Regions from separate parts of the Streptomyces sp. NPDC005302 genome, predicted to be linked through region 1. Evidence: riboswitches for the same ligand, from Rfam matches in the RefSeq annotation. Region 1 holds a riboswitch; the other holds the start of a gene.
What was found. A riboswitch is a leader RNA that binds a small molecule or an ion and turns the genes downstream of it on or off. The one in region 1 is predicted to bind cyclic di-AMP.
Positions count from the first base shown of each region.

Region 2: another riboswitch for cyclic di-AMP. It lies ahead of ABZT74_RS18830 (NlpC/P60 family protein); the one in region 1 lies ahead of ABZT74_RS27500 (C40 family peptidase).

Region 1 is NZ_JBEXGN010000022.1:17,716-21,548, reverse strand. Features, by position in the region: gene ABZT74_RS27515 (ATP-binding protein) at 1-35, shown strand, start outside; gene ABZT74_RS27510 (LysR family transcriptional regulator) at 159-1,100, opposite strand; gene ABZT74_RS27505 (LysE family translocator) at 1,246-1,926, shown strand; gene ABZT74_RS27500 (C40 family peptidase) at 2,061-2,534, opposite strand; cyclic di-AMP (ydaO/yuaA leader) riboswitch at 2,538-2,720, opposite strand; gene ABZT74_RS27495 (hypothetical protein) at 3,073-3,378, opposite strand; gene ABZT74_RS27490 (hypothetical protein) at 3,386-3,634, opposite strand.
Region 2 is NZ_JBEXGN010000011.1:125,960-129,792, reverse strand. Features, by position in the region: gene ABZT74_RS18835 (tellurite resistance/C4-dicarboxylate transporter family protein) at 1-710, opposite strand, end outside; gene ABZT74_RS18830 (NlpC/P60 family protein) at 820-1,983, opposite strand; cyclic di-AMP (ydaO/yuaA leader) riboswitch at 1,991-2,162, opposite strand; gene pcrA (DNA helicase PcrA) at 2,501-3,833, shown strand, end outside.

The DNA.
Region 1 (3,833 bases):
AGCCGGTCGCCGCCGGAGGACCGCCCGAGGCATAGGGACACCGTAGGGGCCGCATCCCCGGCCGCGAGAAGGGCAGTTGGGCGAACCCGCCTTCCGGCGCGGACGGCTCGACGCGTGCACGACGCGGGGTGCGACGGACGGCCGCGAGGCGCACGGACCTATGCGTTCGGCCCGTTGCCGTAAGGGTGTTGACGGCCGACGCGGCCGAACGCGCCGCGCAGCAGGGCACGGAACGCGTCCGCCGCGGGGGTGGTCCCGTCGGCCCGGTGGACGACCGAGATCGTGCGGCGCAGGTCGCCCGGGTCGAGCAGCCGTGTCCCCACCGGAGTCGCGGCGGTCGACGCCACCATCTCCGGCACGACCGCGACCCCGAGCCCGGCGCTGACCAGCGCGCACACCAGGGCGTAGCCCGGCGTCTCGACGAGCACGGCGGGGGTGGCGCCGGCCCGCGCGAGAGCGGCCTCCACGGCCTGCCGCGGCGGGTGGTCCGGTGCCATGCTGATCAGCGGCTGGCCCGCGAGGTCCGCGAGGGCCAGCCGTCCCGAACCGGCCGCGAGCACGTGTCCGGGAGCGGTCACCAGCACCAACTCCTCGACCAGGACCGGCTCGACGGCGACGGACGCGGGAAGCGGGACGGGCGGTGCGGGTTCGTAGGTGTGCGTGAGTGCCAGGTCCACCTCGCCGGCCGCGACCGCCGCGATCCCGTGCGGAGGTTCGTAGTCGGCGACCGCCAGCTCCACGTCCGGATGGGCCCGGCGGAACGCGCTGAGCACGGGCGGCAGCAGATGGATGCCCGCCGTCTGGAACGTGCCGAGCCGCAGTGTGCCGCCCGACAGGCCCGCCAGCCGGGCGAGTTCGTGCCGGGCCAGCTCCATCTCGTCGAGCACCCGCCGCGCCCGCGCCACCAGCAGCTCGCCGGCACCGGTGAGCCGGGTCCCGCGGTGCGAGCGCACCAGCAGTGTGGCCCCCGCCTCCCGTTCCAGCTTCGCCACCTGCTGGGAGAGCGCGGGCGGTGTGTATCCGAGCCGTTCGGCGGCGCGGGTGATGGAGCCCGCCTCGGCGACCGCCACCAGCGCGGCCAGTCGCGTCGGGTCGTACATGTGCCACTCCCTGACCCAGGGCCTCCGCCGGACCGAAGGGGAGGGGGCTCGGTACGACCTCTCCCCGAGGTATGAACGAATGCTTAAGAGGAACCCAGGATATTCGACATACCTGCTGAAGGCCCGTGCGGGTGAACCTGGAGGCATGGACGCACAGCTCTTCGCCTTCACCGGGGTCGCCGCCGGCATGGTCGCCATGCCCGGAGCCGACTTCACCGTCGTCGTACGCAACGCCCTCGTCTCGCGCCGGGCCGGAGTCGCGTGCGCCCTCGGCATCGCGGGCGGGCTGCTCCTGCACACGGCACTGGCCGTCGCCGGGGTCGCCGCGGTCCTGACCGCCGTACCGGCGCTGTTCCGGACGCTCCAGCTGCTCGGCGGCGCCTACGTGCTGTATCTGGGCCTGCGTACCCTGCACGTGCTGGGGCGGCCGTGCGGGGCCGACGGGACGGGTACGCCCTCGACGGACCGGGGGGAGGGGCCGGGAGCAGAGACGAGTGGGGCGGCGCCGGCCGGGCCGGGACCGGCCGCTCGGCCGCTGCGGCAGGGCTTCGTCACCAACGCCCTCAATCCGAAGGCGCCGATCACCTTTCTCAGCCTGCTGCCGCAGTTCGTGCCGGCGGGCAGCCCCGCGATGCCGCGGACGCTGCTCCTGGCGCTGATCGTGGTCGTGCTGGCCCTGGTGTGGTTCCCGGCGGTCGCGCTGCTCGTGGACCGGCTGGGACGGTGGCTGCGCCGGCCGCGTGCCGCACGTGCCGTGGAGGCCGTCACCGGCGGTGCGCTCACCGTGCTCGGCCTCGTGCTGCTCCTGGAGCCGCTGAGGGGCTGAGCGGGCGCTGCCGGCGAGCGGAGGGGACGGCCGACGGCCCTCCGGCGCACGGCCGTCCAGGGGCGGCGCGCCGAAGAGGCGTTCGGACCGGTGTGTTCCCCGGGCGGCGGCCCCCGCCGCCGCCCGAGGTCAGGTCAGCTGACCCGCCCGTACCAGACGCTCCGTGTCCAGATCTTCTGGAGCTTCACCACTTCCCCGGTCTTCGGGGAGTGCCAGATCTTTCCCTTCCCGGCGTAGATGCCGACGTGGTACACGCTCCGGCCCGAGTGGAAGAACACGAGGTCCCCGGCCTTGCGATGCGAGGCGGAGACGTGGTGCGTCTTGTTGTACTGCGCCGCGGCCGTTCGAGGCAGCTTCTTGCCCGCCTTCTTGAACGAGTAGAGCGTGAGCCCGGAGCAGTCGAAGCGGTGCGGTCCCGTGGCGCCGTACTTGTACGGGGCGCCGTGCTTCGAGGCCGCGACCTGGAGTGCCTTCGTCGCGGTCGTGGCCGCCTGGGCGTCAGGTGCGAGGCCAGGGACCACGAGGCTGCCGCCGACGGCGGCGATGGTGAGGGCCGAGGCCGTACCGGCCCTGGTCCACAGCGACGGGACACGATTGAGCGCAGTCATGCGCAACCCTTCGTCAGCCGCCTGTGAAGGATGACCTGTCGGATTCGGGCTGGCGAAGTTGCCCGGCCGCTGCTGCGGCTTCACCCCAAGGACCGCCCGGAATGCTGCTCCGGCGGACCGTCGTGCTGGGTCCTCCACTCCTGCCGATGCACTTCTGTCGACCGGGCATCCGGGCGGCGGCAGGACTCGGCGTCCGCCCGGACCGCCCCGCCGCTGCGGCGGGGGCTTGTCGTCGGAAGGGATCTTCACCCATGAACGACGGAAAATCCGAGCGGAACCGGTGTTTTGTGGGCTTACTCACCACTCACCCGTTCGGGTGGACACCCCTCTGTTCGAGGGGGTGTTGGGGACGCGGGCGACCCCCGCACCTGCATCGGAACCCCTCATTCCGCCTTTCTGTCCTCCGTGTTGCGCAAGTCGGAGGGGTCCGAGAAAGGACCGATTCCTACGCCATCAGGGGGTACACCATCTGGTGCGTTTGAGTCGCGGCACGGACGGTCCGGCGACGCGGCGCGCGCCGGACCCGGGTGCGAGTGCCTCAACTGCCGGTCGCGGGCGGGATCGTGACCCGGGCGGCCCGCCGCTCACCGTCCAGTACGCGCAGCGCCTGGGCCAGGGTCGGCGCGTGCACCTCGCTCTCGCCCCGCTGGTGCATGAGCGCGAGCGCGTCCCGCAGGGCCGTCGCCTCGGAGACCAGCGCCTGGGCGGCGCGCAGCCCCCGGTAGGTGTCGCCGGGGCGGGCCGGGTTGATCCGGCCGACCAGGTCGACCACGTCCAGATAGCGGTCGATCAGTTCGGCCTCCGCGCGGGTGAGCGCGGGCAGCGGAGGAAGGTCGGGGATCATCGGCCGCTCACCTCGCGCCGGGTGCGCCGGGTGCGCCGGGCGAGTCGGTGTACGGCGGGACGTTCCGGTCGGGGTCGCGGTGTTCGCGGTGCCTGAGCCGTGCCGTCACGTCGTTCGGCGACGTGCCGTCGATGGGTGCCCCGAGGGACGCGACCCGCTCGTCGAGCGGTTTCGAGCGGGGGTCCGGCCTCCGGGGTCCCGCGCCGGCGCCTTCCGTGAGATCGGGCAGGACGGGGCGGGCGGACGGGCGGTGCATGGGCACCCCTCCTCGCGGTCGATGGATCGACGACGTCTGTAAAAAATGTACAGGCCGTACGTCGCTCGGGAAGGGGGCCGATGCCGAGAGCCAAAGGGCCCTGTCGGGCGGCCGGGAGCCGTTTCGGCTGCGCTCGCGTCGCGTTCCGGAGAGATCCCGCGCTCCTGGGAACGCGGCACGACCGGTCTAGGCTGGCCCC
Region 2 (3,833 bases), on a different contig from region 1:
GTCGCGCGCAGCGCACCCTGGTCGTCGTCGTTCCACAGGTACGGGTTCACATGGTGCGCGGCGACGAGCGCGGCCCCCGCCAGCGCCGAGATGCCGAGCGCGCCGCCCGCGATCCAGTGGTCCCCGGCGCCCCGCGTCACCTCCCGCACGTCGAACCGCGTGTACGCGATCACGTAGAGGATGAGACCGAGCCAGAACAGCACCATCGCGGCATGCGCGAGCCAGTCCCAGCGCTCGGCCGACCCGACCGCCGAGCCCAGCGCGGACAGGCCCTGCGTGGCCACGCAGACGAGGAAGACCCCGCCCGTCGCGCGCCTGCGCCAGTGCCGTACGACGGCCACGAGCAGTACGGGCCAGAGCACGGCCGCGAGCGCGAGGAGGGCCTGGGCGAGGGTCTGCCACCCCAGCGCCGAGAACCGGATGCCGAGCACGGTGGTCGCCGCGACGGCGGTCAGCCCGGCCGGTGTACCGGCCTCCCGGACCCACCGGGCCCGGTCCCGTACCAGCCGGGCGGTGAAGTCGGCGGCGAGTGCCAGCCAGCCGACGGAGGCGAGGGCCAGCGCGATCCGGGAGAGGGTCTCGTGGCCGGTCAGGTCCAGGCCGACCGAGAGGATGCCGGTGGCCATGACGGCGGCCCCGGCGGCGGGTGCCCGCCGCGCCCACCAGGCGGGGATCTGAGGACGGTCGGGCGCATCCGGCATTTCGGGCATGCGTCCGATGCTAGGGACCGCGGGACCGGTTGCCGGTGGGGCACGCGTGCGTGGCGCCGATTTGGCCTCCACGCCCGCGTGCCGCACGCATGCCCGGAACGACAGGCCCCTAGGCGGGGCGCACCACGCTGTGGATCGCCGAGGTGCCGTCGTAGTAGATCGACTCCTCGCGGACGTACGCTCCCGGCTTCGGCGCGTGGATCATCATGCCGTTGCCTATGTAGAGCCCGACGTGGCTGATGTCGTCGTAGAAGAAGACCAGGTCGCCGGGCTTGGCGTCGGCGAGGGAGACCGTCGTGCCGGCGTTCACCTGGTCGTAGGTGACACGCGGCAGCGAGACACCCGCGGCCTTCCAGGCGGCCTGGGTCAGGCCCGAGCAGTCGTAGGAGTCCGGGCCGGTCGCGCCCCACACGTACGGCTTGCCGATCTGTGTGCGGGCGAAGGCGAGCGCCTTGCCGGCCTTCGTCGCGTACGAGGGGTCCGTGGCCGTGGAGCCGGACGAGCCGGTCGTGCCGCCCGACGACGACCCCTGCTCGGTGGCCTTGTCCTTGGCCGCCTTGTCCGCCGCGGCCTGCTGCCGTGCCAGCTCCGCCGCCTTGGCTGCCGCCTGTTCCCGCTTCTTCTTCTCGATCGCCGCCAGCCGCGCCTTCTCCTCGGCGGTCAGCTTCGAGAGCAGGTCGCGGGCCGCGGAGAGCTTGCGCTGCACCGTCGCCTTGGACGTCTTGAGCGCGCTCTGCGTGGTGGTCAGCGACTGGAGGCTCTCACTGGCCTCCGTGCGCTTCTTGGTGGTCGCGGCCTGTTCGGTGACGTAGTCGTCGACGGCCGCCTTCTGGCGGGTCGTCAGACGGCTCATCAGCTGCGTCTGGTCGAAGTAGTCCTGCGGGTCGTCCGCGAGCAGCAGCGTCGCGGTGCCGGGCGTGGAGGCTCCCGTGCGGTACTGCGCGGCGGCGAACGAACCCAGCTCCTCGCGCGCGGAGTTGAGCTTCTCGGTGCGCTCGGCGACGTCGTCGAGGAGGGCGTCGACCTGCTTGCGCTGCTTGGTGGTCTTCTCCCGGGTGGCGTTGTACTTGTCCGTGGCCGTCTCGGCCTGGTGATAGAGGTCGTTGACCTTCTTCTCGACCTCTTCGAGGCTGGGCCTCGGCGCGGCCGGGGGCGCGGCGTTCGCCGTCTGGGAGAGCAGGGCCACGGAGGTGAGGGCCGCCGTCGCGAGGACGGGGGTCCGTATGCCTGCCACGCGCGAACCCGAAGGACGCGACTTGCGGTGCGACGCCAAGAGAGGCGACTCCTTCCGTCATCCGCCTACCGAGTTAGCTGTCGGGTTCGGGCGGGTGGTTCCGGAAGGTTGCCCTACGGTCCTGGCCCCTTCGGGGCGGTCGGACCGATTCACCCCAGGTCGGTGGGTCCCCGGCTCCGGCCGCTTTGTGGGCGGGCCGAACTCGGCGGAGGCCGCGCGGCCCGGCGACGTTCGCCGGTTGCGGTCGGGCGGCCTTCCGGCACGCTAGCCAACTCGTGTGGTCCGTGTGAAGGTTGGAGTGCGATATGCCCGATACATTTTCGTGACCTTGGCCATGTGTGCCGTCTCGGTCGCCGGATATGAGTGGTGTGCACCACTTTGCGCGGGTGTCTCGGGTGCGGCTCCTCCTGGCGTCACGACCCTGGCGCAGACCCGCCGCACCCGCTCCGACGTGCACCGACCGTCACCGGCCGGTCACGCGCACGCGTCACGAGTTCCCGTCGAGTTCCCGGGGTGGCCGCGGTGTGTCAGTGGGGCCGCCTAGACTCGGAGAGCGATGAGCAGCCTCTTTGACGACAGCTTCCTGGCGGACCTCAAGCCCTCCGCGGCCCACGAGGACGAGCACCCGCCGCCGCCCGAGGACGAGCACGCGCCGGAGCCGGTCGCGGACGACCTGTTCGGCGGCCGGTTCGACGTGCCGCCGAGCCGGGACGCGTACTACCGCGACGGCGCCCACCGGCCCGCCGTGGACCCCGCGGCCCTGCTCGACGGGCTGAACGAGAACCAGCGCGCGGCCGTGGTCCACGCCGGTTCCCCGCTGCTCATCGTGGCCGGCGCGGGCTCCGGCAAGACCCGCGTGCTCACCCACCGCATCGCCCACCTCCTCGGCGAGCGCCAGGTGCACCCCGGCCAGATCCTCGCGATCACCTTCACGAACAAGGCCGCGGGCGAGATGAAGGAGCGCGTCGAGCAGCTCGTCGGCCCGCGGGCCAACGCGATGTGGGTGATGACCTTCCACAGTGCCTGCGTCCGCATCCTGCGCCGCGAGAGCAAGCAGCTCGGCTTCACCTCGTCGTTCTCGATCTACGACGCGGCCGACTCGAAGCGTCTGATGGCGCTCGTCTGCCGTGATCTCGATCTCGACCCCAAGCGCTTCCCGCCGAAGTCGTTCAGCGCCAAGATCTCGAACCTGAAGAACGAGCTGATCGACGAGGAGGACTTCGCCGCCCAGGCCACCGACGGCTTCGAGAAGACCCTCGCCCAGGCCTACGCGATGTACCAGTCGCGCCTCCGCGAGGCCAACGCGCTCGACTTCGACGACCTGATCATGACCACGGTCAACCTGCTGCGCGCCTTCCCGGACGTCGCCGAGCACTACCGCCGCCGCTTCCGGCACGTCCTGGTCGACGAGTACCAGGACACCAACCACGCGCAGTACGCCCTCGTACGGGAGCTCGTCGGCACCTCCGAGCACCCCGTGGACGTACCGCCGAGCGACGCCGACCTGCCGCCCGCCGAGCTGTGCGTCGTGGGCGACGCCGACCAGTCGATCTACGCCTTCCGCGGCGCGACCATCCGCAACATCCTCCAGTTCGAGGAGAACTACCCGAACGCGACGACGATCCTCCTGGAGCAGAACTACCGCTCCACGCAGACGATCCTCACCGCCGCCAACGCGGTCATCGAGCGCAACGAATCCCGCCGCCCCAAGAACCTGTGGACGAACGCGGGCGCCGGCTCGAACATCACGGGCTACGTCGCGGACACCGAGCACGACGAGGCGCAGTTCGTCGCCGACGAGATAGACCGTCTCACCGACGCGGGCGACGCCAAAGCCGGCGACGTCGCGGTCTTCTACCGGACGAACGCCCAGTCCCGTGTCTTCGAAG